DNA from 3 places in the Cohnella hongkongensis genome. Region 3 is predicted to be linked to each of the others. Evidence: riboswitches for the same ligand, from Rfam matches in the RefSeq annotation. Region 3 holds a riboswitch; each other region holds the start of a gene.
The links. Region 3 has a riboswitch for cyclic di-AMP ahead of ACFO3S_RS23635 (KamA family radical SAM protein). Riboswitches for the same ligand answer to the same signal wherever they lie in the genome.

Region 1 (9,711 bases), on a different contig from region 3:
GCCATGGATTAGCCCTCCTTCTTCTTGTTCGTGGAATAGTCGCGCTTCCGCGGCTTGATCAGCGAGACGTCGACGTCCTCGTACGAAATTTGCGGACCTTCCGGCGTCCACTTCGCCTTCGTCGTCTTCAGGAAGTTGTCGTCGTCGCGCTCCGGGAACTCCGGCTTGTAGTGAGCGCCGCGGCTTTCGTTGCGCAGAAGCGCTCCGACCGTCATCGACTCGGCCAGCTCCAGCATGTTCCAGAGCTGCCGCGTGAACGCCGCGCCCGCGTTGTTCCATTGCGCCGTATCGTTGATATTGATCTTTTTGTAACGCTGCTTCAGCTCTTTGATCTTGTCGATCGTCTCTTCGAGCTTTTTGTTGTAGCGGACGACGGTCATATTGTTCGTCATCCATTCTCCCAGCTCTTTAGCCAGCACGTACGCGTTCTCGTTGCCGTCCATCTTCGTGATCGCTTCGTACTGGGAGGCGTGCTTTTTGCGCTCGCGCTCGAACACGCTCTCCGCCACGTCCTCGGCCGACTTCTTCAACCCCTTGATGTACTCGATCGCCTTCGGACCGGTCACCATGCCGCCGAAGATCGCCGACAACAGCGAGTTTGCGCCGAGACGGTTCGCGCCGTGATATTGATAATCGCATTCTCCGCAGGCGAACAGCCCCGGAATGTTCGTCATCTGATTGTAGTCGACCCATAATCCGCCCATCGAGTAATGTACGGCCGGGAAGATCTTCATCGGAATTTTGCGCGGATCGTCGCCCGTAAACTTCTCGTAAATCTCGATAATGCCGCCTAGCTTGACGTCAAGCTCTTTCGGATCCTTGTGAGACAGATCGAGATAGACTTTGTTCTCGCCGTCGATGCCGAGCTTCTGGTTGACGCACACGTCGAAAATTTCCCGCGTCGCGATATCCCGAGGCACGAGGTTTCCGTATGCCGGATATTTTTCTTCGAGGAAGTACCAAGGCTTGCCGTCCTTGTACGTCCAGATTCGGCCGCCCTCGCCGCGCGCCGATTCGCTCATGAGCCGGTTTTTATCGTCTCCCGGAATCGCCGTCGGGTGAATCTGGATGAACTCCCCGTTCGCGTAATAGACGCCCTGCTGATACACTGCGCTTGCCGCGGTTCCCGTATTGATGACGGAGTTGGTCGTTTTACCGAAAATGATGCCCGGTCCGCCCGTCGCCAGTATGACCGCGTCGCCGCGGAACGTGACCGATTCCATCGTGCGCAGATCCTGGGCGGATATGCCGCGGCATACGCCGTCGTCGTCGATGACAGCCCCCGTAAACTCCCAGTGCTCGTACTTCTGCACGAGACCCGCCACTTCCCAGCGGCGCACTTGCTCGTCCAGCGCATACAGCAGCTGCTGGCCGGTCGTCGCGCCCGCGAACGCCGTCCGGTGATACTGCGTGCCGCCGAACCGGCGGAAATCGAGCAAGCCTTCCGGCGTCCGGCTGAACATGACGCCCATCCGGTCCATCAGGTGAATGATGCCCGGCGCCGCTTCGCACATGGCCTTGACCGGAGGCTGGTTCGCGAGGAAGTCGCCTCCGTATACCGTATCGTCGAAGTGCTCCCACGGGGAGTCTCCCTCGCCCTTCGTATTGACAGCTCCGTTGATGCCGCCCTGCGCGCATACGGAGTGGGATCTCTTAACCGGAACAAGCGAGAACAGATCGACGCGAACGCCGGCTTCCGCCGCTTTGATCGTCGCCATCAGGCCGGCCAGGCCGCCTCCGACGACGATGACTTTTTGAGTTGCCATTGATGTACTCCTCCCTTAACCTACCGATACCGCGCTTAGCGCCGAGGCCGCAGAAGCGAATTCGTCGCTGCGGAATGCGAAAATGGACAGCAGGAACATAGCCGCCAGGACAACGAAAATGCCCATGCAGATTCTGGAAGACACCTTCTGCGCGCGAGGGCCGACCGTAATGCCCCAGCTGACGAGGAAAGCCCACAGCCCGTTCGCAAAATGGAACGTTGCGGCCAGGACGCCGATTACGTAAGCCGTTACGGCCCACGGATTGCTGAAGATGTTGTTCATGTGCTGACCCAGGTCTTCATGGGAGACATTGCCCAGCGCGAGCTGAATCCGGGTATCGTAGAAATGCCATCCGACGAAAATAAAGGTGATGACCCCCGTGATCCGCTGCCAGGCGAACGCCCAGTTGCGTCCGTAGCTGAATCTGCCCGTATTGATGTCCGATTGATAGGCGATGTAAAGTCCGTAGACCCCGTGGAACAAAATCGGCAGCCAGATCACGAACAATTCCAAGAAGAAAATGAGCGGAAGGCTGTTCAACAGATGGATAGCGTCCGCGAAGCCCTCTTGTCCCCCCTCGAAAGCCGTGTAGTTCGTTAGCGCATGCTCGACGATGAACAGGCCGAGCGGGATTACGCCAAGAAGCGAATGAAGCTTGCGCGGTAAATAAGAATTACCTTTCATGTCTAAGTTTGTTCTCCTTTCGCATCCATGCTTGGACATCTGACAATGATGTTTGTCGCACGGCTGGCATTCGTCACCATTTTGTCACCGCTTTTAAGGTTACTCTATTTTCGCTTATAATGGAACTGCTTATTTAATATTATAACTTATGCGCGTTGCGCATAAGAGAAGAGAGGCCGATATGCTTGAAGATATGCGCTTATTCGCGACGATCGTGGAGCAGACCAGCTTGAACAAGGCGGCGGAAAGATTGAACCTGTCCCAGCCGGCGCTGTCGCGCCGCCTGGCTCGGCTTGAGGCCGAGCTGGAGGTCGACTTGTTCCGCCGAATCGGCAAAAGGCTGGAGCTGACCGCGGCCGGACAGGTTACCTACGAATTCGCGCTGGAGCTCAGGCGGTTTCACGGCAGCTATTTGCAGAAGCTGAACGCTTACAAATCGCCGGAAGCCCACGTCGCTACCATCGGAGCCAGCCTGACGACGCTTCAGACGACGCTCCCCGATCTCGTGAAGGCGATGACCGAGAAGCATCCCAATCTGGAGATTAAGGCGGTAACCGGCAAATCGCACGAAATCGCCGAGTTGGTCAAGGAGCGCAAAGTCGACTTCGGCATTGTCGCCTCATCCGTAATCGAAGATCCGGCCATTACCAGTGTGCCCCTATTCGACGACCATCTTATCCTCGTGCTGCCCAAGAACCATATTATATTAGAAAGAACGCACATCGAAATGAACGATCTGCAGAACTTGCCGATGATTCTGTTCGCACACGGAACGTGGTACCGGACGCTGACCGACGAATTATTAAAAAAATATCACGTAAAGCCCGACGTCCGCATGGAAATCGACTCTTTCGAAGCGATTATCCGGCTGCTCTCCGCTTGCCGGGCGGGGACGCTGCTTCCCAAATCCTACCTGCGGGAGCAGGTTCTGATCGACAACGACCTGTATCTGGTACGCATTAAGGAGCTTGAGGAGACGAAGCGAACGACGTTTCTGATTCATGGAGATCCGGCCTGGATCGCTCCTTCGACCCGGTTTCTCATCGAGGAGACGACCGCCTACTTCAACCGGGAATCGCCGCGGCGCAAGCCTTCTTAGAAAATTCTCAGAAAGATCGGCTTCCTGATCTTGCCGGTTTTATCCCGCGACGGGCTGTGATACCTTTTACAGCAAGTCGGGGTCTCGCAGGCCCCTCAGGAGGAGATCGCATGAATCATCGTTGGAAAAAACTCGGCGCAGCATCCGCGGCGCTGGCCCTCGGCGCAACAATCGCGCTGCCGTCGCTGACCGCTCACGCGTCCGCATCCTATAAGGCGAAGGATTCCGATACGTTCTGGAAGCTGTCCAGACAAATGAACATTCCGTTGCAGCAGTTGATGGAAGCCAATCCGACGGTCGATCCGCTGAACATCTACGCGGGGCTGAAGCTGACGATTCCCGGCGCCGCGAAGATTGCCCCTCTCCAGCAATCGGTCCAGACCGCTTCCGGGCAAGCGATCGAGTATTCCAAGGTGCTCGACGTCAAGGCAAGCGCCTACTCGGCTTCGGCCGAAGAGAACGGGAAGTGGGGCGCCGTCGACTACTTCGGCAATCCGCTTAAGCTGGGCACGGTCGCCGTCGATCCGTCGGTCATTCCTTTCGGCACCCGGCTTTACATTACCGGCTACAATTTCGCGGGCCTGCCGACTGGCGGCATGATTGCCACCGCTTCCGATGCCGGAGGCGCCATCAAGGGCAACCGGATCGACATCTTCGTTCCGGGCTCCCGCTCCTTCGTATCCGGCTTCGGCATTCAGAACGTCAAGGTGTACGTGTTAAAATAGGCAGGCTCAGTTCGCTTTCTTCTCGGGAAGATGAAGCAGTTCCGTCAGCGCGACCGGTTCGTAGTCGTTGGCGCGCAGCCAATCGATGATTCTCGGGAGCGCTTCGACCGTCCCCGCCAGACTTTGGCCGCTTCCTCCGCCGGCATGCATCAGGATGACGGAGCCGGGTCTGACTGCGCGGGTGACGTTGCGGAACACCTGGTCGGCGCTAATTTGCCGCCAGTCCGACGAGTCGACATCCCAATTGACGAACGTGTATCCTCGCTTCTTGGCCCACTCCAGCTGGCTCGGCACAATTTCCCCGTAAGGCGGACGCACAAGTCTCGGTCTGAACCCTACCGTACTTGCGATCACCTGCTCGGCCCGCATAATCTGGTCCTGCACCTTCGCCAGGGACAGCCTCGAGAAATCCGGATGGTTGTAGGAGTGGTTGCCGATATCGTGCCCTTCCCGATGAATACGCTTGACCAGCTCCGGGTACTTCCGCGCACGGGTGCCGACGACGAAGAAGCTGGCCCGAACGTCCTTCCTCTTCAAAATATCCAGCACCTTCGGCGTGTAACGGGGATCGGGAACGTCGTCGAACGTCAAGGAGACTTTGCGGGCCTCGCGCGAGGCCGACAGAACAAACACGCCTTCGTATCGGCGCTCCCATTCGGACCAATGCGTGCCGGACGGCTTCGCTTTCCCGTCGGCTACCGGCAGGCCGCCCCACAACGTTAAAAAGGTGACGGCGCTCGCCAGCACCATCACCGCTCTTCCCAGTCGCGACCTCTTCATCGCCATTCCTCCATCCCGCTCGTCATAGCTTTAGCCTGAGCGAACGGGATGCTTTTCATTCACCGGAATGAAAAGACTCCTGACACTCCTCGATCTGATCGTTCGTACCGATCAGCACCATGACGTCCTCCTTCGACAGCACATCCTTGGCGGCGGGAGCGATAATAATTCCCCCCGGCTTGTTAATCGCCACGATGCTGCAGCCGAACTTGCCGCGCAGGTCGACATCCGCCAGAGATTTGCCCGACCAGCACTGCGGCACCGCCAGCTCCGCGATCGTATATTTCTGCGACAGCTCAATGTAATCGAGCAGGTTCGGCGAGACGAGCTGGTGGGCGACGCGGACGCCCATGTCCCGCTCCGGATAGATGATCCGGTCGACGCCCATTCTCTCCAGCACCCGCCCGTGCAGATCGGATACCGCCTTGGCCACGACCTTCTTCACCCCAAGCTCCTTCAGCAGAATCGTCGCCAGAATGCTCGCCTGGATATCGTCTCCAATCGCCACGACGCCGCAGTCGAAATTCCGCGCCCCGATCGAACGAAGCACATCCTCCTCCGTCGCGTCCGCCATGACCGTATGCGTCAGCATGCCGGACATCTCCTGCACCTTCTCCTCGTCCCGGTCGACGCCGAGCACCTCGTAGCCCAGTCGGATCAGCTCCCGGCCCAGGCTGGAGCCGAAGCGGCCCAGTCCGATGATGACGAACTGATTTAATTTCATCCTTCTCCGTCCTCTACCCGATGATGATTTTGCCTTCCGCGTGACGATAAAGCGGCCGACCCGGCTTCGGTCCCAAAGCGTAGGTCAAGGTGAGCGGCCCCAATCGGCCGATAAACATCAGAACGATAATTGTCAGCTTGCCCGCCAGGCTCAAGCTGTCGGTCAGCCCCATGGACAGTCCGACGGTGCCGAACGCCGACGTCGCCTCGAATAAAATTTTCAGAAAGCTGGCATCCTCCGTCGTAGCGAGCACCAGCGTCCCGGTCAGCACGATGCCGATGCAGAACAGCGTTACGGTAATCGCCTTGTATACTCTCTCCTGGGCCAGCCGCAGACGGAACAGCACGACGTCCTCCTTGCCGCGCATCATCGCCAGCACCGCGCCGACGAGCACGGCGAACGTCGTCGTCTTGATGCCTCCGCCCGTCGAGCCGGGAGAAGCCCCGATAAACATCAGAATGACGATGAAAAATTGGGTCGCTTGGCGCAGTTCGGCAATTTCTACCGTCGAGACCCCGCCCGAGCGGGTCGTGACCGACTGGAACAGCGCGGACATCGCTTTGTAAGCAAACGGCTCGTCTCCGATTGTGCGCGAATTCGTGAACTCGAAGATCAGAATGACGATCGCTCCGACGGCGACCAGCGCGGCGGAGACGCTCAGCACGACTTTGGTGTGCAGCGAGAACTTGCGCTTGTGCCGGTAATCGAACAAATCCGCCAGCACGATAAAGCCGAAGCCGCCAAGAACGATGAGAGCCATCGAGACGACGTTCATGTAGACGTCTTCGGAATAGCCGATAAAGCTGTTGCCCTCTGCGGACAGATCGAAGCCCGCATTGTTGAAGATGGAGATCGCATGGAAAACGCCGTGATAGACCGCTTGACCGAACGGCATGTCGAAAGCGAAGCGGATCGTGTACAGCACCGCTCCGGCCAGCTCCAGCGCCAGCGCATAGAAGATCACCTTGCGTACGAGACGGACAAGTCCTTCGATGCTGCCCTGGTTAAGCGACTCCTGCAAAATCAGTCTTTCCTTGAGCGAAATCCGCCTTCTTAAGATGAGCGCAAACAGCGTGGCCATCGTCATGAAGCCGACGCCCCCGACCTGGATCAGCAGAAGAATCACCCAGTGGCCGAAGACGGAGAAGTGGGCGCCCGTATCGAACAGAACGAGGCCGGTCACGCACGTTGCGGAGGTTGCCGTAAACAGGGCGTCGACGAACGACAGCGGCTCCCGGCTCGCGGAAGCGATCGGCAGCATCAGCAGCAGCGCCCCGGTCAAAATAATCAAACTAAAACCGAGAAGCATCATCCTCGGAGGAAAAGCATATAACCAGCGCACCGCTTTTTTGAACACAATGATCCACCTCGACCCGTATCCCGCTGCTGCTTTCTGAATCACCAAAAAAGCACTGGAACCCCAGTGCCCTTCATGCACGCGATTCCTGTTCGTCTAACGCCTACGAGGTTAGCTGTCGGGTTCGGGCTCGAACAGGCTGCCCTATCCGCCGCGGTCTGTCGCGGTTTGGAATTCACCCCTGGACGCTCGAATACAATGAACCTGTACCCCGCGATCCGTATTGGGTCCCCCGTTTTCCGTCCTAGGAAATTCGGCCGATTTATTCCGGATAAAAAACGTACCCCCGCATTATAGCCCTTACGCTGAGCGGGAACAACGTCAAAAAGGGGGCAATCCGGCTCGTTTAGGCGGTTTAACGGATAGTTCTTCGAGAGTTTTGGCTTCGGACAGTCATTATCGTTCGGTTTGCTTTCATTTTCATTGAAAATGCGAGATACTTAATGAAAAAAAACGGCAGCTTCAAGCGCGAAGCCGTTGAATACGTTATCTTTGAATTTTACTGCTGGCGAGGAGAGAAACCGCATGATCGAAAATCGACCGACGCCGCTGGACAAACGTTGGGTTTGGACGGCTGCGATCGGGCTGGCGCTGTTTTTGCTCATTCAAGTCTTCCCGATAACGGGGCAGCTTTTCACGACGAATGCCTCCGCCGTGCTGACGAGAGCCGAAGCGGAGCGGAAGGCGATCGAATGGGCGAACGAGAAATTCGGCATTGAAGCTGCGGACGTGAGCAAGACGACGGTAACGCATATGACCGACAGCAAGGCGAACGGCTACTTGTCCAAGCATGGCCTGACCGCCTCGTACGACAAGCTGTGGGCGGCGGCGGCTCCGACGGACGTGTACGTCGTCGAGCTGACGATCAGCGGGTCCCCGGGCGCGCTGGCCGTCTCCGTCCATATGGAGTCGGGCAGCCTGGTCGCTTGGCGGCATTTGGGGGCTGACTTCGACGCCGGCTCCGCGAGCCGCGAGGAAGAGACGCGGCCTGCAGCCGAGCAAGCCGCCGCCGCGCTGCGGTACGCCGAGTGGTACGGCATTCGCGCGAACGACTGGGAATGGACCGGCGAATCCTTCGGCGATCGCGGCTTCGAGTATGTGTCCCGCTTATCCGCGATCGAGGAGGCCGAGCTCCGGCTGCGCGTCGATCTGCCCCCGTCGTTCCGTCCGGCGGACTCCGCGATTCCCGAATGGCAGGGAGGCGCAGTCGCGTATCGGGTCGATCTGCCGGCCTCCTTCGTCCGGTATATGGAGGACCAGGAGCGGTTGGCCGGCCATTTGTCGGTATTCGGGTTCATTTTGCCCCAGTTGCTGCTATTCATCCTTGCGATTGTCTACACGGGGACTCACGGCGGATATACCTCCTACCGAAGAGGCATTTTTCTTGCGACCGTCTTTTTTGCGCTGTATGCAGCCTTAACGTTTAACATGATCCCCGGATTGCGGGCTGGAACCTGGGAGTCTGGAGTCAGCGTGGGCGATCGGGTTAATCTGACCGTCAGCCTCGTCACTTATGCGGCAATGGCGCTGCTGACCTACTTCTCGGCCGTCGGCGGGGACGGTTTGTGGAAGTCGATGGGAAGGCCGCTCTGGCCGAGGTGGCGGGAGTCCGGCTACGGGGAGGCGGTGCTGAAGAGCATGAAGGAGGGCTACTTCCTCGCTTTTATTCTGCTGGGCGCCCAATCCGTCATTCTTCTTCTGCTGGAGAAAACGCTCGGCGCGTTCGCCTCGTCGGACGCCACGCAGTCGATGTATAACATGAGCCTTCCGCTGCTTCTGCCGCTGCTGGCCTGGTGCGCGGGCATATCGGAGGAGCTGCAGAGCCGGCTGTTCGGCATCGGAGTGTTCCGCAGCTGGTTCGTCGGTCTTGCCCGCAAGTGGACGGGGAGGGAGCCGTCCCGCAGATCAGCCGTCGTTCTGACGACGCTCGCCATCGTTCCCCCCGGACTGTTCTGGGCGCTCGGGCATGTCGGCTACGCGGTTTATCCGGTCTACACTCGCATCATTGAGCTTGTACTCCTGTCCTTCCTGTTCGGCTGGTTCATGCTGCGATTCGGATTAATGGCCGTCATTTTCGCTCATGTCACGCTGGATGCGATTCTGATGGGCATGCAGATGATGTTCGACGGCCTGCCCGGCAATTTTGCCGGCGGCGTATTCAGCCTTCTGTCCCCCGCTCTTGTAGGCTGGGTCATATGGCGCCTCCACCGGGCTGCCCGGGCGCGAGCCTGAATCGCCCGCCCCTTCCGTCAGGCGAGCGCGCCGCCTTCGCGAATCGGCGCGGATCGGCTAGACGCGCTCGCGCGCCGCGGACAGCTTCTTCCGAATGAGCGGCATCAGCTCGCCCGCCAGCCAGAACACGAGCTTGGCTGCGAGAAGGCCTGCGAGAACGTCCGCGAGGACGTGCTGCTTAATGAACAAGGTGGACGCGATAATGGTGGCGCCGACGAGGGCGACGACCGTTCTCGCGCCCCCGCCCAGAACCCGGGCGCCGTAAATCATCAAGGCGCTGGTCAGCACATGAACGCTCGGAAAGCAGTTATAAGGCCGATCGTTGGCGTAGATGAACAGGACGA
Region 2 (9,711 bases), on a different contig from region 3:
GCTTGCAGCCTGTCAGAATCTGGTCCATGACGCTTAGAAACAATTGCTTCACGCGAAGCCTTCCGATTCCGTCAAGCGTGCGCGCGCTCTGATGAAGCACCGACAGCAGCTCCGTTACCCGCGGATTGGCCGCCGGCTCCAGCAGGAAATGACGGTCGCATTCCCGGCTGCCCCCGGCTTCGTCAAAGCTGTAAAGAACGGTGTAATACTCGTATTCGGACGGGCTGGTTACCTGAGCGTCAAGCCGCATGCCCGGAGCCGCATGAAACACCGATCCCTGCTGCAGCTCGTACACCGTTCCGTCCACGCTCATCATCGCTTCTCCGCGAACGACGAAAAGAAAGCCGTGCTTGACCGTTCGGAACTCGCGCAGTACGCTTTTCGGCTGGAACACCAAACGGTAAACCTCTTTGATCTCATAGGAGCCGCCGGCATAAATGTCGGCCAGCTTGTCCGCGCTCGTCATCGCCTGCACCTTCTTCCCCTCATCGCTGTCCTCGGCTTTTTATTTTCAATATACAATAATGCCCGAATAATGTCCTCCAGGAAGCGAATCGGCAAATACGACCGCCATTCCTTAACAAGACTTAAGAACTGCCGGCGACGGGTTATGCTATATTTACGTTATAAAGCACAATAAGCACGCAGGTGATGGGAATGTCTTCAAGCACGACGATTTTACTGGTAGACGACGAGAAAGAAATCATTAAGCTGATGGAGATTTATCTCCATAACGAAGGGTACAAGCTGCTGAAAGCCGGCGACGGCTTGACCGCGCTGGAGCTGATGGACGCCAATCCGGTGGACCTGGTCATCCTGGACGTCATGATGCCGCATCTGAACGGGATCGAGACCTGCATCAAAATCCGCGAACGGTACGACGTGCCGGTTATTTTCCTGTCCGCCAAAAGCCAGGACATCGATAAAATCTCCGGCCTTAGCATCGGGGCGGACGATTACGTCACGAAGCCGTTTAATCCGCTCGAACTAATGGCGCGCGTGAAGTCCCAGCTGCGCCGCTACAACCGGTTCAAGCGCCAGCTGAACCAAGACGGCAGCGTCATCGAGATCGAAGATCTGGTCATCAACTTCATCAATTATACGGTCATGGTGGACGGCAAGGAGGTCAAGCTGACGCCGCGAGAATTCGCCATCCTGCGGCTGCTGGCCGTCCATCGCGGCGCAGTGCTGAGCATGGACACGATCTACGAGAAAGTCTGGAACGAGCCGTTCATGGAATCCAAAAACACCGTAATGGTCCATATCCGCAAAATTCGGGAGAAAATCGAGAAGGACCCGCAAAATCCCCGGTTGATTAAAACGGTGTGGGGAATCGGCTACAAGATGGAATCGACCACATGAGCATGAAGGGGGGCCTGCAGATTGAACGTCAAATGGATGCACTCGCTTCGATGGAGGCTGCTTTTCTATAGTTTGGCCAGCGCCGGGATGACAGCCGCCGCGCTGTACGCCGCCAATTTTCTCGTTGCTCTGCTGCTGCAATCCGCGCTTCGCGCGCCCTTCGCCTTTGTGATCCATACCGTCGGCTCTCTGCCCGTCTTCATTGCGGCCGGAATCGCTCTGTACGTCTCCGCCTTTTTCCTGCTCAGCCACGGAACGATCCGCAGGCTGGAGAATCTGTACCGCTCTTTGCGGCGCATGGAGGAGGGCAGCTTCGAGGTGCAGACCCCGCCCCGCTCCGCCGACGAGATCGGCCGCCTTCAGGAGCTCGCCGGACGGTTAAGCGGACAGCTTAGCCGCGATCTGAAGCGAATTGCCGCCGGCCTTCAGGAGATCGCCGACGGCAACTTCGAGCGTCCGATCGAGACGATGGACGCTTCCGGCGAGCTCGCCGAGGTGGCCCGCAGCATCAACGCGATGGCCGCCAAGCTGCACCGCTCCATTCTCGACGAGCGCTATGCCGAGCAGACGAAAAACGATCTTATTACAGGCGTCTCCCACGACTTGCGAACGCCGCTCACCTCGATCCTCGGCTTCCTGGAGGTCATTCATCAGGACCGCTACCGGGACGAGGTGGAGCTTCGCCACTACACGGACATCGCCTACAATAAGGCGCTCAGCCTCAAGAAGCTGATCGACGATCTGTTCGAGTATACGCGGATCAACAACGGCATGCCTCTGAGCGCTGCAGATTTGGATCTGGTCGGCTTCGTTCGGCAGTTGGCCGAGGAGTTCGTTCCGCAGCTGGAGGAGGCCGGCATGATCTGCAGAATCGATGCCGAAGTCGAGACGCTTCCCCTCTCGGCAGACGGCGACCTGCTCGTTCGCAGCTTCGGCAATCTGATCGCCAACGCGATCCGGTACGGCCGGCCGGCCCCCTATATCGACATCGCCGTCCGCCGCTCCGACGAGGAGGCGATCGTGGAGATCGCCAACTACGGGAACCCGATCCCCGAGCGGGATCTGCCGTTCATCTTCGACCGGTTTTACCGGGTGGAGCGCTCCCGTTCCCAGGAAACCGGCGGAACCGGCCTTGGCCTCGCCATTACGAAGAGCATTATCGAAGTCCACGGCGGCACGATCGACGTGTCCAGCAGCCCGGACAAAACGGTATTTACGACCCGGCTGCCGCTGTAGTCGAACCCTCTCACGACTCAAAGATTTTTTGCGCCGACGTCTTTACTTTTGGCCCGAACTGGCTTACTATGTAATCGATAAATTCATATTCATCGCTTAATCCTCTTTTATAGAGGAGCGGGGGAACCAAAGAAGCGGCAGCGCTTCAGGGGTGAATTCTCTCTGAATCCGGAGAGAACGGGGACTCTCAGACCCGAATCCGACAGCTAACCTCGTCAGCGTCATTGAGAGAGAGCCTTCATACATCTTTGGTTTGTCGTTAAGGTAACTACAACCGAAGCTTGGTAGCGGACTTCTCTGCTCCAGGCTTCTTTTCTTGTGTATTTTAAAACTTATGAACCCCGGCGCTTCCCGGAAAAGGAGTATGTTCGATGACTAGCGGCGAGAAAATCATGGTATGCATGGATCACGGTTCCCATGGCGAAAGGCTGATCGGGCGCGGCGGCAAGCTGGCCGGTCTGCTGCGGTGTCCGCTGTATGTGCTGAGCGTGATTCCCGTTCGCTCGGAGACGCTCGATCCGGAGAGGGAGAAGGAATTGGCGATATGGCGGGCCCGATGCCAGGAGCTCGGAGCGACGTTCATCGTCAAATCGCGCAAAAATCGAAAAACGGCCGAGGTGATCGCGGAGGCGGCCAGGGAGCATCGCATTACGCAGCTGATTCTCGGACAGACAGGCCAGACGCGCCTTCAGGAAATGATGCACGGCTCCCTCGTTCACGAGCTGATCAACCGGGTCGGAGAAGTCGACGTGCACGTCGTGTGCGACCGTTCCGGCAGCGCGCACTGATCTGTCATCGGATTGCCCGACAGCAGGCCGGCGCGGTACGAAAACAGGGGAGACCGGACGGCCGCAAGCCGCCCGATCTCCCCTTCCGTCGCCCGCAAACGCCGCTTACGGCCGTCCGTTCTCCGGGGAGGGCGCCCCTTCTTCCTTCTTCCTCAGCGCCTTTTCCCAGTCGTCACGAACGCTTTTTCCCCACAGCTTGACGCCGCTGCGGTAGGCGGCGCGGCCGTTCAGATGCCCGGCAACCGGCGAGGTCAGAAATACGAACAGAATGCCGAGCAGCAGCTTGGCGCTGACATGCCCCTCGAAAAGCGCAAAATACAGAAACGCGCCGGCCAGTACGCACAGCACGCCCAATGTGGCGCTCTTGGTCGCGGCATGCGAGCGCAAGTAGACGTCGGGCATCCGCACCAGGCCGAAGGCGCCCAGCAGGCAGAAGATTACGCCGATCAGAACGGCCAGCACCACGGCGTATTCAACGATCGCTGTCAGCGTCTCCACGTTCCATCACCACTCCCCGTTCGATATATCTTGCAAAGCCGACCGTCCCGATAAAGGTCAGAATGCCGATCACCAAAATCAAATCCAGATAAACCTGAGTCCGCTGCAGCAGGCTGAACACCGCCGCCATCGCCAGCATATGGATACCGATCGTATCAAGCGCCGCGATCCGGTCCGCCGGAGAGGGACCTTTCAGCAAGCGATACAAGCAGGCAAGCATCCCTGCGGCTAGAAGAATCAGACTGAACTGCAGCAAATAACCGATCATGCATGCCTCACCTCCAATATCGCCCGTTCAAAAGAATGCTTGATCTGCTCCGCCAATTCCTCCGCATCCTCGATGTCCATCGCATGGATAAACAGCGTCCGGCTGTCTCTGGACACCTCCAGCGTCAACGTGCCCGGAGTCAGACAAATCAGGCATGCGAGAATCGTAACCTCCCAGTCCGATTGGAGCTCCGTCCGAAAGGTAAAGATGCCTGGCCGCATGTTCAGCCGGGGCGATACGACGTGCTTGGCGACAGCATAACCGGAAACGAATAATTCCTTCATAAAGAGCAGCAGAAGCTTCGCGATCGCCCACAGCTTTTTGACATAGAGAGGCTGGTGAAAAAAACGGCGAAAAGCGATCAGAATGAGAAGCCCCATCGCATAGCCGACGATAAAGCCCGCCGCCGTCCAATCATTATTCAAAAACATCCAGGTGATGGACAACAACGCATTGAGCAGCAGTTGAAAAGCCATAGGCCACTATCCTTTCATGACAGCATCGATATAGACGGCAGCATTTCCAAGCACCTCGCTTGCCTGCCTGACCCAACCGTAAACCCATTCTCCGCCCAGTCCCATGGCCGCAAGCAGCCCGAACATGGCCAGCGCTGCGGCCGACATGCCGGTCACGGACCGACGAGTCGAGCCCGATTCGTTCCGGTCAGCCCCGGCCTCTTTTTCCGTCCCCCAGAACGCCATCCGAAAAATGCGCAGCAGCGAATAAAGGACAAAGAAGCTGGAGGCCAGTCCGATCCCGAACAACGCGTACGCCTCCTCCTCCATTCCGCTGCGCAGCAGCAGCAGCTTGCCCGGAAAGCCGCTAAGAGGCGGAATGCCTACCAGAGCCAGCATCGTGCCGAAGAACAGCCAGCCCAGAAGCGGATGGCGCTGGATCAAGGCGCCCATCTCCTGCAGCCGCTCGGTGCCGGATGCCGCAATGAGCCAGCCCGCGAGAACGAACAGCAACGTTTTGGCCAGCATGTCGTGCAGCAGGTAGAAAACGACCCCGTCCCAGGCGTGCGCGGCGCCCAGCGACAAGCCGAAAGCGACAAACCCCACGCCGATAATGACGTTGTAATTAATAATGCGCGGCACGTCCCGATAGGCCGACGCCCCGATGCTGCCGAGAATCATCGTCGCGGCGGCCATGCCCCCGATCCATGCCTGCGTCACTGGAGAATCATGGTAAAAGATGAGGCTGAACGTGCGAATAATCGCATACAGCCCGACCTTGGTCAGCAAGCCCCCGAACAGGGCGCGCACGGCTGCGGGCGGCGCGCTGTACGAGCCGGGCAGCCAGAAGAACAGGAACAGGCCCGCCTTCAAGGAAAAAACGAGCAGCAGAAGGACGGCGATGACGTCCAGCATGCCGTTCTGCCCGACCTCGGCTACGCGCTGCGACAGATGCGCCATATTCAGCGTGCCGAGCATGCCGTACAGATAGGCCATCGCCGCGACGAACAAAGCCGACGACAGAATGTTGGCCATCATGTACTTCAGCGTCTCTCTCAGCTGGCGCTTCGTGCCGCCCAACACCATCATGGCATAGGAAGCGATCAGCATCACTTCGAAGCAGACGAACAGATTAAACAGATCTCCGGTCAGGAAGGACCCGTAGATGCCGACGAGCAGAAACTGGAACAACGGGTAGACGTACATCCGTTCCCGCTGCTCGTCGATCGTCCGAAACATGAACCATAAGCAGAAGGCGCTGATGACGGACGTCGTGAAGACGAGCAAGCCGCTCAGCATGTCCGCCACGAAAACGATGCCGTAAGGCGGCGCCCACCCGCCCAGATGAAGCGTCTGAATGCCGCTGCGATCGATCTGCAGCAGCAGCAGGATGGCGGCGGCCAAGTTAAGCAGCACGCCGATAAAGGCGATCGTCCGCTGAGCGGCCAGCCTGTTGGGCAGGAAAACGAGAATAATGGCCGTCAGCAGCGGGATGAGCAGCGGAAGTACGACGCTATTGTTCATGGTCCGACTCCCCCTTCATCTCTTCCATATCGTCGGTGCCCAGCGATTGATAGGCCCGGTAAGCAAGCACGAACAAAAAAGCGGTGACGCCGAAGCTGATGACGATGGAAGTCAAAATCAGCGCCTGCGGCAGAGGATCGGTGAAGGCGGTTTTGCCGTCCTCCATAATCGGAGCCGCCCCCTGTTTTAGTCGAGCCATCGTCATTAACAGCAAATGAACGCAGTGCGACAGCACAATCGTGCCGAGAATGATGCGAAATACGGTTTTCGACAGCATGAGATAGACCGCCACCGCAAACAGCAGGCCAATGGCCAGCGCCGTAATCAGCTCCATTACCGATCCTCCTCCTTCCCGATCGTCAAAATAATCGTCATCGTCACGCCGACGACGGACAAGTATACGCCGAGATCGAACAGCACCGCCGTAGCCAGCTCCGTATCTCCGAGCAGCGGCAGGTCAAAGTGATCGAACGTGTGACTCAAAAACGGAACGTCGAACAAGAAGGAGCCGACGCCGGTCAACACGGCAATAAGCAGGCCTGCAGTCGTCAGCAGGCGGAATTGGATCGGCAGCACCTTGCGGATGACGTCCAATCCGAAGGCGATCGCCAGCAGCACGAGCGCCGCCGAGGTCATCAGCGCGCCAATAAATCCGCCGCCCGGGTTGTTGTGTCCGGCCAGGAACAGATAAAGCGAGAAGGCGACGATAATGAACACGACGACCTTGGACACCGTCTTCAGGATCACATCGTTGCTTCGATAGTCCGGGATGCCGACCGGGGGCAGCCGCCCTTCCTTCGCTCCCCCCTGTCCCGTCCGTTCCGCAAGCCGCAGTCGGATCATCGAGTAGATGCCCAGCGAGGCAATGCCCAGCACGGTAATTTCCAGCAGCGTATCGAAGCCGCGAAAATCGACCAGGATGACGTTGACCATATTTTTTCCGCCACCGAGGCGGTAGCTTTCGTTAACGAAGAAGCTGGAGATCGACTCGAACGCCCTCGACCCGCTGGCCCCGATGACGATCGCCGTCATGACGATGCCCGCTCCCGCCGCGATAGCCGCATGGAGCCACCTTCTTCGCGGAGGGTTGCCCTGCAGATTGTCCTTGGGCAAATAGCGGAAGCAGAGCAGGAACAGCGCGACCGACACCGTCTCGACAATCATTTGCGTCAGAGCCAAATCCGGAGCGCGATAGAGAACGAACAGCATAGTGACCATATATCCGACAGCTCCGGTTACGAGGATGGCGGCGATCCGGTTCCGGATCCAGGGAACGGTCAGCGCCGAGGCCGCCATCACCAGCACGACAACAGTTTCATAGACCGACGCCGGCGCCAGCTCCATATCCGTCCACCCGATGTCGCCGGCGGTCAGCAAGGTGATGCCCAGCGCTGCGATAAAGAAGACGAAAATATAAACCAAGTAGCGGCGGATCGATCCGGTCATATACCGGTCGGTCAACTGACGCGAGAAGCGGTCCAGGGACCGCAAGCCGCCGTCGTACAGCTGGTTCACGTTCAGGCCGTCCGACCACGTCTTGTTATGGAGCTGAAGCCGCCGATAGAGCAGCACGATACCCGTACCGACGGCAACGACTCCGATCGTCATGAACAGCTCGGTCGTCCAGCCGTGCCAGAATTGGAGATGAACGTCGAACCGCTCTCCATCGGCCAGCAGCAGCGGATGAATCGCCGCCATCGCCGGCTCGACGAGACTGGGGCCCAGCAAGTTAGGAAACACGCCCGTAAGGATCACGAGAGAAGCCAGAATCAGCGGAGAAAAAAGCAAGCCTACCGACGCCTCATGCGGCTGCACGTCCAGCTGATCCTTCTGCAGCTTCCCGCCGAACGTCCGCACGACGAGCACCATGCTGTAGGCGAACGTAAATACGCTGGCGATCCAGGCCACAACCGGCACAAGTCCTCCCCAAACGGTTAGATGGCCAAGCTCGAACTGCCGGATTTGCAACATCGCCGTAAAAAACATTTCCTTGCTCAAAAATCCGTTAAACGGAGGCAGTCCGGCCATAGAGCCGGCTCCGATTAGGGCGAGCGTAAAGGTGACCGGCATGACGGCCATCAGCCCGCCCAGCTTGCGCAGGTCGCGCGTTTTCGTCTCGTGATCCACGATGCCGACGACCATGAACAGCGCGCCCTTGAACATCGCATGATTCAACAAATGGAACAAGGCGGCGGCCGTCGCTTTGGCGTAGAACTCTCCTCCGGCTTCCCCCGTGTAGTAGGCCGACCCGAGCCCCAGCAAGCACATGATCAGCCCCAGCTGGCTAATGGTCGAATAGGCGAGCATCGCCTTTAAATCTTTCTGTTTGATCGCCTGGAAGGAGCCGTACGTCAGCGTGACCAGACCGATGCCGGTAACGAGCCAGAACCATTGCGCCTGCATGGCGAATACGGGCGTCATGCGGGCGACCAGGTACAGGCCGGCTTTCACCATCGTCGCCGAATGCAAATACGCGCTTACAGGCGTCGGAGCTTCCATCGCGTCCGGCAGCCAGATGTGGAACGGAAATTGAGCCGACTTCGTAAAGGCGCCAAGCAGAATGAGCACGAGGGCCGGCACGATGAGCGGATCGGCGGCGAGCTGGGACAGCTGCGGCAGCATCTCCCGCACGCTGAACGTTCCCGTCATGACGTAGAGGAGAATGATCCCCGCCAGCATCGCCAGTCCGCCGAATACCGTAATCAGCATCGATTTCTGCGCGCCGTATTGGGATCGATCCCGATGATGCCAGAAGGCGATCAGCAAAAACGAGGAGATGCTGGTCAACTCCCAAAAGCCGTACAGCACGATCAGGTTGTCCGACAGCACAACCCCCAGCATCGCTCCCATGAAAATCAGCAAATACGTATAAAACGAAACGATCGCTTCCTTGCTCTTGTCCAAATAAAAAATGGAATAGAGAACAACCAGCCCTCCGATCCCGCTGATCAGCAGGGCGAACAGCAGCGAAAGACCGTCCAGATATACGGTGAAGTCAAGCCCGATCGAAGGCATCCAGGCCATGCTTTCCATGACGGACTGCGTGCCTATAAGCGGGAGCTGCATACAGAAATAAATAAACAAGAGGACGGGAATCGGCAGAACGATCCATCCCGTATGAAACGCTCTCAGACGGCCGCCGATAAACGGCAGCAGTCCGGCCCACGCCAATGGGAGCAGTATAGCAGAGTGAAGCCAAGACAATCGTGTTTCCTCCTTCTATCCCTTACATGGATTATTTTTTCCTTTTTTCCACCTGCGGATGCAGAGGCGAAAAATAAAAAAAGAGCCTGTCTGTTGGCAGGCTCCTCCGGATACTACATCAGTATTCAATTCTCTCGTTCGTCCATCTTTCACCTTAACAAGAATACTTCTTTCTCTTTCATTTGTAAAGCTTTTTTGAGGCCAGAGCCTGCTCCGCGTATAATGACCGGCCTGCCGAGGGAACACTCTATCTATAAGTAAGCCTGCCGCCGGGACGATAGAGTCTCGTCGAAAGTTGAACGGAGGAGTTTCCTATGCCTATACGTCAAATTACGGTGAGCGCCCTCCTCTTCGCTGCGATGCTGATTGCGGCCTA
Region 3 (9,711 bases):
GGAGAACGGTTAACGATGATTCGCAGGTTTTTTTCCTACTATCAGCCTTACAAAGGCTTATTTATTCTCGATTTCTCTTGCGCAGTCGTCGCCGGCCTGCTGGAGCTCGGCTTTCCGCTGGCGGTCAGAGCGTTCGTCGACGATCTGCTGCCCAGCGGCAACTGGCAGATGATCGTGCTGGCGAGCGTCGGTCTGCTCGCGGTCTACGCGCTGAACACCCTGCTGAACTATATCGTCACCTATTGGGGCCATATGCTGGGCATTAACATCGAGACCGATATGCGCACAAAAATGTTCGATCACATTCAGAAGCTGTCGTTCCGATTCTTCGACAACTATAAGACCGGGCATCTCGTCGGCCGGGTGACGAACGATCTGAACGACATCGGAGAGCTTGCCCATCACGGGCCGGAGGATATCTTCATCGCGATCATGACGCTGGCGGGCTCCTTCACGCTGATGGCCTACATCAATCTGGAGCTGGCGCTGCTTACGTTCATCATCATCCCGATTATGGCTTGGCTGATTATCGTGTTCGGCGGCCGGATGACGAGTACGTACCGGAGGCTGTTCGGCAATGTCGGCAGCTTTAACGCCCGGATCGAGGAGAATGTCGGCGGCATTCGCGTCGTGCAGTCGTTCGCCAACGAGGAGCACGAGAAGAAGCTGTTCGCGGCCGACAACCGCAACTTCCGCGAGACGAAGCTGCTCGCCTACAAGACGATGGCGAAGAGCATCTCGGTCACTTACATGCTGATGCGTCTCATTACGATATTCGTCATGGTATGCGGCGCATGGTTTTTTATCGACGGCAGAATCGTGCTGGGGGAGTTTATGGCGTTCCTGCTGCTGTCGAACATTTTCTTCCGGCCGATCGAGAAGATCAACGCCGTCATCGAGAGCTATCCGAAGGGCATCGCCGGATTCAAGCGCTACGTCGAGATTATCGACACGGAGCCGGACATCGTCGACGCCAAGGACGCCGTCGAGGTCGAGTCGCTGCGCGGAGACATCCGCTTCGAGAACGTGTCGTTTGGCTACGAGGAAGGCCGGGACGTGCTGAAGGGAATCTCCCTGAATATTCGGGCGGGAGAGACGATTGCGTTCGTCGGTCCCTCGGGAGCCGGCAAAACGACGATCTGCAGCCTGCTGCCGCGCTTCTACGAAGTGACCGGAGGACGGATTACGGTGGACGGAATGGACGTTCGGGATTTGACGCTGAAGTCGTTGAGGAAGAACATCGGCATCGTGCAGCAGGACGTATTTCTGTTCTCGGGCTCGATCCGCGAGAATATCGCCTACGGCGATCTGAAGGCAACCGACGAGCAGATCTGGGAGGCGGCCCGGAGAGCCTCGCTCGAGGAGATGATCAAGCAGCTGCCGGAAGGGATGGACACGATTATCGGAGAGCGCGGCGTCAAGCTTTCGGGCGGGCAGAAGCAGCGAATGGCGATCGCGCGGATGTTCCTGAAGAATCCGCCGATTCTCATCCTCGACGAAGCGACGTCGGCGCTCGATACCGAGACCGAGGCGGCGATTCAGCAGTCGCTGTCCGAGCTGTCCGTCGGCCGAACGACGCTTGTCATCGCCCACAGACTGGCGACGATCAGGAATGCGGACCGGATCGTCGTCGTGGACGAGAGCGGAGTCGCCGAGCAGGGCAGCCACCGCGAGCTGATCGCCTCGGGCGGCATCTACAGCAGGCTTCATCATGCCCAATATCAGCATGCGTAAGCGGCGCGGCCCAAACGGCCCCGTCTGCCGGACGTCGAAATCGTTTGCTTGACATTGCATATTGCACAGCGGAAAAAAGGCGGTGGGGAGGGGTTGCCTCCTCAGCGCCTTGGCACATTTCGGGTATTCCGCCCTAAGAGGCGTCCGTCAGCTCTCGGGGCGGCTTGGCGCTTCCGCCGCGCCGGGCGGCAGCTCCTCCTCGTACAGCCCCGTGCGGCGCTTGAACCAGCGAAACAGATGGGTGAAGATCACCTTCAGAATGGCGTAGCCCGGAACGGCCAGAATGATGCCGATGATGCCGAACAGATTGCCGGCCGCGATAATGACGAAGATAATCGTAATCGGGTGGACGCGCATCGTTTTTCCCATAATCTGGGGAGAAATGAATTTGCCCTCGATCAGCTGAACGATCGTCCAGATGACGATCATCTTCACGAGCATGATCGGCGAGGTCATCAGGGCGACGATCAACGCCGGCGTAATTGCGATCGCCGGTCCGAGATAAGGCACGATGCTCGTGCAAGCGGCGATGACGGCGAGCACGAGAGAGTAATCGAGACCGATAATGAGATACCCGATATAAAGCAGCACGCCGATGCAGGCGCTGACGATAATCTGGCCGCGGATATACGAGCTGATCTGATGGTTCATCTCGAGCATGACGCCGAAGGAGCGGTTTCTCAGCCGGGTCGGCACGAATCCGAGCACGAACGGAGCGAGCTTCTTGCGATCCTTGAGCAGATAGAACAGGATAAAGGGCACGGTGATGATCGCCAGCACCGTTTCCGTAATTTTGCCGACGAGGCTTCCGATTCCGGACCAGGCGTTGTTCAGAATCGCGGACGCTCTCGTGGAGAAATCGTCTGCCAGCTTGGCGGTATCGATGCCGATCATCTCTTGCAGCTGATTGAAGTACTCGTTGCCGATCAGCTCCTCGAACTTTAATTGAGCGTTCTGGGTGTAGGTCGGGAACTGGGTGATCAGACTCGAAATTTGCTGGCTGAGCATCGGCACGACTTTCATGACGGTAAGCGTCAGAACGGCGATAATGACGAGATAAAGCGCGACGATCGAATAGACGCGCTTCACTTTCTGCTTCTCCAGGTAGTCGACGATCGGGGTGAGCAGGTAATAGACGACTCCCGTCAGAAGGAAGGGCAGAAAAACGGTCTCCAAAACGACCTTGAACGGATGAAAGACGTACGAGATTTTCTCCAGAATGAAAATGTTCAGACCGATCAGCAGAATGACGACCAGAAACAGAACGACTTTCCGGTCGATCAGAGCCTTGAGCGTGTCCGAAAGTTTACGGGCATTGTGCATCGAGTCTTCCTCCTTGTTTCTTCCATTGTAACCGACGCGAAACCCGCCTTACAATCGCATCCGGGCTTTTCCGGCGGTTGACAGGGCGAAAGGATTATTTTATAGTTATTTTAAGCTTAGTTTCCGGAATATTCCGGAAAGCGGGGGAACCATTCTTTTGGGGCGAATCATTCATGGCGAATGTAGGGAACCATCTATCCCGAGCCCGTCAGCTAACCTCGTCTGCACTGGATGGGTCGGATTGTCATGGGCAGGATAAGCTGCGCATTCTTTTGACCCGTTGAGGGTCTTTTTCTGTCTCTATAGGCCCTTGTTCGCAGTAGGGGATGGTCTGCTGCGCGCGGGGCTATTTTTTGTCTTCGGACGGAAGGAGGGCAAAGCGGGGCTTGGAACGGATTCGTTCTCGAATTCGACTGAATATACGTGGAGGAGGAATGCCGAATGGCGCAACCAAAGTATATCACCGATATCGGAAAAATCTCTCACATCCCCGAGGAACAGCGTGAGAAGCTAAAGGAAATTACGGAAAAGTTCGTGTTCCGCGTGAACGACTATTATCTGGGACTGATCGATTGGGAGGATCCGAACGATCCGATCCGCAAGCTGGTCATTCCGAACGAGGGCGAGCTGGAGGAATACGGGCGCTGGGACGCCTCGGACGAGGATACGAACTACGTCGTCAAGGGCTGCCAGCACAAGTATTCGTCGACCGCGCTGCTGATCGTTTCCGAGGTGTGCGGCGCGTATTGCCGCTACTGCTTCCGCAAGAGACTGTTCCGCAACGACGTCAAGGAGGCGACGTCGGACATCGAGCCGGGCCTGCAATATATCGCCAACCACCCGGAGATCAGCAACGTGCTGCTTACCGGCGGCGACAGCCTCATTCTCGCGACGCCTAAACTGCGCGCGATATTGCATAGATTGCGCGAGATCGATCATGTCCAGATTATTCGGCTCGGATCGAAGATCCCGGTCTTTAATCCGATGCGCATCTACGAGGACGAGGAGCTGCTGGCGACGATTCGCGAGTTTTCCAGCGCGGAGAAGAGAATTTACGTAATGGCTCATATCAACCATCCGCGCGAGATTACGCCGCAAGCGGTCAAGGGCTTCCAGGCGCTTCACGACGCCGGAGCGATCGTCGTCAACCAGACCCCGGTGCTGCGGGGCATCAACGACGATCCGGAGGTGCTCGGCGAGCTGCTCGACCGGCTCAGCTGGGCCGGCGTGACGCCGTATTACTTTTTTATCAACCGTCCGGTAGCGGGCAACAACGATTTCGTGCTGCCGCTGGCCAAGGTTTACGACATCGTCGAGAAGGCGAAGGCCCGCACTTCCGGACTCGGCAAGAGGGTGCGCCTGTCGATGAGCCATACGTCGGGCAAGATCGAGATTTTGGCCATCGAGAACGGCAAGGCGTATCTGAAGTATCACCAGTCCCGCGAAGGGAACTACGGGAAGTTCATGGTGCTGGATTGTCCCGACGACGCTGCCTGGTTCGACGATCTTCCGGGAAGCGAGCGCTACTGGAAGAAGCCGGCCAAGCGGACGAAGGAGGTCGTCTCCGTGAACGAGCTGCCCGACGTTCCCCGCAAGCGGGAAAGAAGGGCGGAAGTGCCGAGCTGACGCAGCCCGCCTTTCAAAGAGTATAGGACCGTCTCGCAAGCCGGGCGACAGCGCCTTCGACAGCTTGCCGGACGGTCCTTTTTTCGCCCGTTCCGCCGCGCATTCAACCGATTCCGACAAAGGTTCCTCGTTTTCCCGTTTGACCGTTTGACATGCTTCTCCTGCCCCGGAAGGTAAAATCTATTCATTGCGAGACAGGGGAGGCTGGAACGGGGATGGGAAGAGGGAGCGCAGCGGTCATATTTCTCCTTGCGACGCTGCTTGCGGGGCAGGGAATCGCGGAAGCGAACGGCGTTCAGAACGGGCAATGGAGCGGCAAGCTCGCCGGCTCCCGAGCGTTTCCCGACACTTATACGGACGTGGAGGGCGTGCTCACTTTCCGCGGCGGCGGAGAGCGAAGCCGACCCTCCTTCGGCACGGTGCAGATGCGGACCTACCGGCCCAAGATCGCGTGGGAAAAGCGGACGAGAAGCAGCTCGTGGGGAGGCGGCGCCGGGTGGACGGGACAGCCGGCGATCGTCAGATGGAAGCCGGAGGTGCTTCGCACCATGAACGTGAAGGCGAAATTCCGCACCAAGCCGGATTTTACGGAAGTGATCTATGCGTCGCTGGACGGCTACGTCTATTTCCTGGAGCTGGAGACGGGGGAGGAGACGAGAAGCCCGATCAAGGTCGGAAATCCGTTAAAAGGCAGCGTGTCCGTCGACCCCCGCGGTTATCCGCTGCTGTACGTGGGCGAGGGGGTTCCGGAGAACGGGACGATCGGGTTCAATCTGTACAGCCTGACCGACCAGAAAAGGCTGCTGCGCGTGAACGGCATCGATTCGTTCGCCTACCGGAAGTGGGGGGCCTTCGACAGCTCCGCCCTGTTCAACCGGCTCGACGATACGCTGACGGTGGGCGGGGAGAACGGCTTGTTTTATCGCATCCAGCTGAACACCGCGTTCGATCCGAAGCGGGCAGCGCTCTCGATCAAGCCGGTGATCCATAAATTCAGATATAAAATCGCCGGCAACGGCTATCCGGGCATCGAGAACTCCGTCGCCGCTTACGGCGATCTGGCTTACTTCGCCGACAACGGCGGCAGCCTGGTGGCCATGAACGTGCGGACGAACGAGCCGGCATGGGCGCTTCCGCCTTTGGACGATACGGATGCGACGATCGTCGTCGAGGTCGAGGAGGGCGTGCCGTTTTTATACACGGGAACGGAGGTCGACAAGCAGGGGAGCAAAGGCTTTGCCTATTTGCGCAAAATTAACGGCCTGACCGGCAAAGTCGTGTGGCAGGCGAAATACGAATGCCTCTCCGTCGTCGGAGACCGCCCCGTGAACGGCGGCATGCTGGCGACTCCCGTTGTCGGCAAAGGAGAGATATCCGATCTCGTCGTATTTACGCTTGCGCGGTACGGCACGCTTGGAGCCGGACTTATGGTCGCGCTGGACAAAAAAACCGGCAAAGAAACGTGGCGGCTGCCGATGAAGCGCTACGCCTGGTCGTCGCCGGCCGACGTCTACGACGCTTCCGGCCGCGCCTACTTGATTCAGGCCGACTCCGCCGGCGTCGTCTCCGTCGTCTCGGCGAGAGAGGGCAAAGTACGGGGGAGCCTCGCGATCGGGGCGAACATCGAAGCTTCTCCGGCCGTGTTTAACGATTATGCCGTCGTCGCTTCCCGGGGCGGCAAGCTTTACGGAATCAAGCTGGAATGATCGGAGGTCAGCCCGACGATGCGCCAGGGCAAGCCGGCGGAGCTTCTTACGACCTCGAAGCGCAGCTTCGCGCGAACCGCTCCCCGTTCCTTCGTCCGAACGAGAACGGGCAGCTCGACTGCCGCGGACAGCTGATCGTCCGGCTCGTCCGACAGCGGCATCCGGCGGCGCTCGATGCGGATCGATTCCAGCCGGTCGAGCAGCCGATTCAGTGCCTCCATGCGCTCGTTAGCCGCTTCCGGCCAGAGCAGGCGGAGCATATCGCCGTCCTTCCGGTTCATCGCCTCGACGAAGCTGGTCGTCAGCTCATGCGGGGAGGCGGAGTCGAAGTAGCGGCGAAGCTCTCCGCTTGCCTTGTATACCATCAGCTGATGCGCCGGATCGGGCGTGTCGGAGCGGTGCGACGTGCTGCCGAGAAAGTGCACGCAGAAATGCCCCTTAAAGCCGTTGCCCGGAATGCCGTCCCCGCCATGGGGCATGCCGTTCATGGAAGCGGCTATTCGCTCTCCCCCTTTCGTCACGACGATCGCTCTGCGTTCCCAGCTCCATGTTCCTCCGTAGATCCGCTTCATTAGCTTCGAATCCTCCTTCGTAACCGGCTGTACGTCGGCGTGGCTGCTGCCGGCTCGGCGCTGCACGCGAAAGCTGAGGCCGGTCTCCAGATCGGTAATCGTGAATCTGCTTTTACGCGTCACCACCTGACGGGCTTCCCGCCAGGTCATCAGCTTGCCGTAGTGGTGCCTCCGCAGCGTTTCGGCATAGCCGAGCAGGCGGTCGGACGCATCGGCCGGAAGCCGCAGCCTGCTCGAGGACGTCTCGTCCCACAGCTGTCCCGTTCGTTCCAGGCGGTATACGCTTTTGCGGCCGCTGGACTTACGCACCGTCACTTCGAGGTCCGGATAATCATCCGCACGCTCGCCGGCGATGCGCTCCGCTTGAGCGACGCGGGCCGACAGGGACGGACTGGCGATCGTCAGCGAGCTGTACATGTCGGCCGTTCGGCTGGCGCGCACGACGAGCTCGATGGTGGACGGTTCGGAAGCCGGCGGCTTCGCGCTGACGGGCAAGGAGCCTCCCGCAGACAGACCGAACGCGATGCCGGCCAGGGCGATTCGTCGCCATAGGAACTGTCTTTTCCATTGGAACATGCTCTCGTCTTCCCCCTTTCGTATCCGTAGTTGGTCGTTCTTTATTTTCGGCGAACGGGGGATCGATTATGTGGCATAAGGACGGCGGATTTCGCGCAACGTAAATAGCGTGCGCCGGTTCGGGCGCCGCAGACACGCTACCGCGTAGATAAGTCGAATCGGGGGATCCGCTTGGCTTGGACATGGATGTTCGGTATACTGCTGCTTGCGCAGCCGATCGCGCTGCCGGATCGGCTGACCGTCACTTCCGACGGACGGGAAATCGCCGTCGTTCGCCGCGCCGATTATGAATTTCCGTTACCGGGACTGCCAATTATTAATGACATTAAATTGTTAGAGCTGACGAACCGGATCGAGAAGCTGGCCGACCGTCCGCCTGTGAACGCCATGCTGGACGCGTCGGGTGCGATCGTCCCGGAGAAAGTCGGCTACAGGCTGGATCGCCGCGACTGGGAGCGAAGCTTCTACCGATTTATGATCGAGGGGCGAAGCGGCGCTCTCGAAGCTCCGCTCAGGGCCGTATATCCGAGAGTGGACAGCGAGCTGCTGACGTCGATCAAGGAGAAGATGATCGGATACTATACGACTTACTATAACGCGAACAACAAGAGCCGTTCGCATAACATCGGCTTGGCGGCCAAGGCGCTCAACAATCGATATGTATTTCCGGGCGAGTCGTTCTCGTTTAACGAGACGCTCGGAGAGCGTACGGAAAGCAAAGGCTATCGGCGAGCCAAAGTGATCGTCAGAGGGGAAGTGGCCGAAGGCATCGGCGGCGGCATCTGCCAGGTCTCTTCGACGCTGTACAATGCGGTCGACCGCGCCGGGCTGAAGATCGTGAAACGCTATTCCCACAGCCGCCATGTGCCTTACGTCCCTCCGGGCCGCGATGCGACGGTCAGCTGGCAAGGACCGGATTTCGTGTTCAGCAACCCGTATGACCATCCGGTGCTGATCCGTTCGTTCGCAGGCGGAGGGCAGACGACCGTTCTGATCTACTCCGCCGACGAAATTCATAATCGTCCGAGAGAAGTGCCGAGCGCCTCCAAGAAGCTGCCGGAGGAGGTGCCGGCGGACCGCAACGTTAATCGCCGCATCTTGCCGTAGCCGCGCAGGAAGGCTGTCCCCGCAGATTAGCCTTCCTGCATGCCGGAGAGACGGCGGAGGGTTCGCTCTGGCAGGAGAAACGGGCGGCTGCAGCCTCCCGGTTGTCAGCGCTCCCGATCATCGCTATACTCATCCATACAGTGAGTTTACCGGAAGGAAGTATGCCGATGAGTCGAGGAATTCGCGCGAACGAGCTGCTGGCGTTGAAGGAAATAGCAGAAGTGCTTCACTCGAGCAACGAGATGGACGAAATGCTGGGCGCCGTGCTTCACAAGCTGCTGCAGGTGACCGAATTTAACGCCGGCTGGATATTCCTGATCGACGACGAGGAGCCGGGCTACGACTGTGCGGCGGCCGAGAACGTCCCCCGTGCGCTGAACAGCGGCAGCTATGCGCTCTCTTGCGGAGAAGAATGCTTCTGCATCGACAGCTTTCGGAGCCGCAGGCTCGAGCGCGACTCGAACGTCATCGAGTGCCAGCGGATCAGAAGCTCGATCGGTCATCGCACCGGCGACGCGGACGCTTTCAGGCATCATGTGACGGTGCCGCTGAAGGCCGGCCAAGAAAGGTTCGGGCTTATGAACGTCGGCGCGGCGGACCGGGAACGGTTCACCGACGACGAGCTGGCGCTTCTGCACGCCGTCGCGCTGCAGATCGGCATGGCGATCAAGCGCATCCGCTTGTATCAGCGGCAGGAGCGCAATGCGCTGCTCTACGCCAAGCTCGGCGATGTCATTCAGCAGCTGAATTCGGTTCATGAGCCGAGCCAGCTCCCCGTTCAAGCCGTCAGGATGATCGGAGACGCGTTCGAATGGCCGAACGTGTCGCTCTTCACCAGCAAGAACGAGGAGCTGTCGCTGTGGGCGCAATACAAGGACAACCGGCTGATGGAAAAATGGCTGGAGCTGGAGATGGAACAGGCCGGGATCGTCCGAACGGCTTATCGCGAGAACCGGCTCGTCATCGAAGCCCACGACGGAGCGGCTTGCAAGGAGGTGCTGAGCAGCCTCGATCTTCCGATCAGCGGCTCCGCCGCAGCAATCCCGCTCAGGATCGGAGGACGGCCG

Region 1: another riboswitch for cyclic di-AMP. It lies ahead of ACFO3S_RS02035 (TrkH family potassium uptake protein); the one in region 3 lies ahead of ACFO3S_RS23635 (KamA family radical SAM protein).
Region 2: another riboswitch for cyclic di-AMP. It lies ahead of ACFO3S_RS03070 (universal stress protein); the one in region 3 lies ahead of ACFO3S_RS23635 (KamA family radical SAM protein).

The regions. Positions count from the first base shown of each region.
Region 1 covers NZ_JBHSEP010000001.1:446,243-455,953, forward strand. The annotation lists gene sdhB (succinate dehydrogenase iron-sulfur subunit) at 1-5, opposite strand, end outside; gene sdhA (succinate dehydrogenase flavoprotein subunit) at 9-1,766, opposite strand; gene ACFO3S_RS02010 (succinate dehydrogenase cytochrome b558 subunit) at 1,782-2,450, opposite strand; gene ACFO3S_RS02015 (LysR substrate-binding domain-containing protein) at 2,632-3,549, shown strand; gene ACFO3S_RS02020 (3D domain-containing protein) at 3,660-4,274, shown strand; gene ACFO3S_RS02025 (polysaccharide deacetylase family protein) at 4,281-5,054, opposite strand; gene ACFO3S_RS02030 (potassium channel family protein) at 5,110-5,778, opposite strand; gene ACFO3S_RS02035 (TrkH family potassium uptake protein) at 5,792-7,090, opposite strand; cyclic di-AMP (ydaO/yuaA leader) riboswitch at 7,221-7,404, opposite strand; gene ACFO3S_RS02040 (hypothetical protein) at 7,661-9,367, shown strand; gene ACFO3S_RS02045 (phosphatase PAP2 family protein) at 9,425-9,711, opposite strand, start outside.
Region 2 covers NZ_JBHSEP010000001.1:673,421-683,131, forward strand. The annotation lists gene ACFO3S_RS03055 (AraC family ligand binding domain-containing protein) at 1-466, opposite strand, end outside; gene ACFO3S_RS03060 (response regulator transcription factor) at 658-1,362, shown strand; gene ACFO3S_RS03065 (sensor histidine kinase) at 1,384-2,598, shown strand; cyclic di-AMP (ydaO/yuaA leader) riboswitch at 2,682-2,834, shown strand; gene ACFO3S_RS03070 (universal stress protein) at 2,970-3,386, shown strand; gene mnhG (monovalent cation/H(+) antiporter subunit G) at 3,492-3,875, opposite strand; gene ACFO3S_RS03080 (Na(+)/H(+) antiporter subunit F1) at 3,859-4,152, opposite strand; gene ACFO3S_RS03085 (Na+/H+ antiporter subunit E) at 4,149-4,628, opposite strand; gene ACFO3S_RS03090 (Na+/H+ antiporter subunit D) at 4,635-6,131, opposite strand; gene ACFO3S_RS03095 (Na(+)/H(+) antiporter subunit C) at 6,121-6,465, opposite strand; gene ACFO3S_RS03100 (Na+/H+ antiporter subunit A) at 6,465-9,335, opposite strand; gene ACFO3S_RS03105 (hypothetical protein) at 9,650-9,711, shown strand, end outside.
Region 3 covers NZ_JBHSEP010000024.1:44,783-54,493, forward strand. The annotation lists gene ACFO3S_RS23620 (hypothetical protein) at 1-13, shown strand, start outside; gene ACFO3S_RS23625 (ABC transporter ATP-binding protein) at 16-1,734, shown strand; gene ACFO3S_RS23630 (AI-2E family transporter) at 1,882-3,057, opposite strand; cyclic di-AMP (ydaO/yuaA leader) riboswitch at 3,161-3,300, shown strand; gene ACFO3S_RS23635 (KamA family radical SAM protein) at 3,499-4,683, shown strand; gene ACFO3S_RS23640 (outer membrane protein assembly factor BamB family protein) at 4,899-6,389, shown strand; gene ACFO3S_RS23645 (hypothetical protein) at 6,368-7,537, opposite strand; gene ACFO3S_RS23650 (VanW family protein) at 7,709-8,644, shown strand; gene ACFO3S_RS23655 (GAF domain-containing sensor histidine kinase) at 8,812-9,711, shown strand, end outside.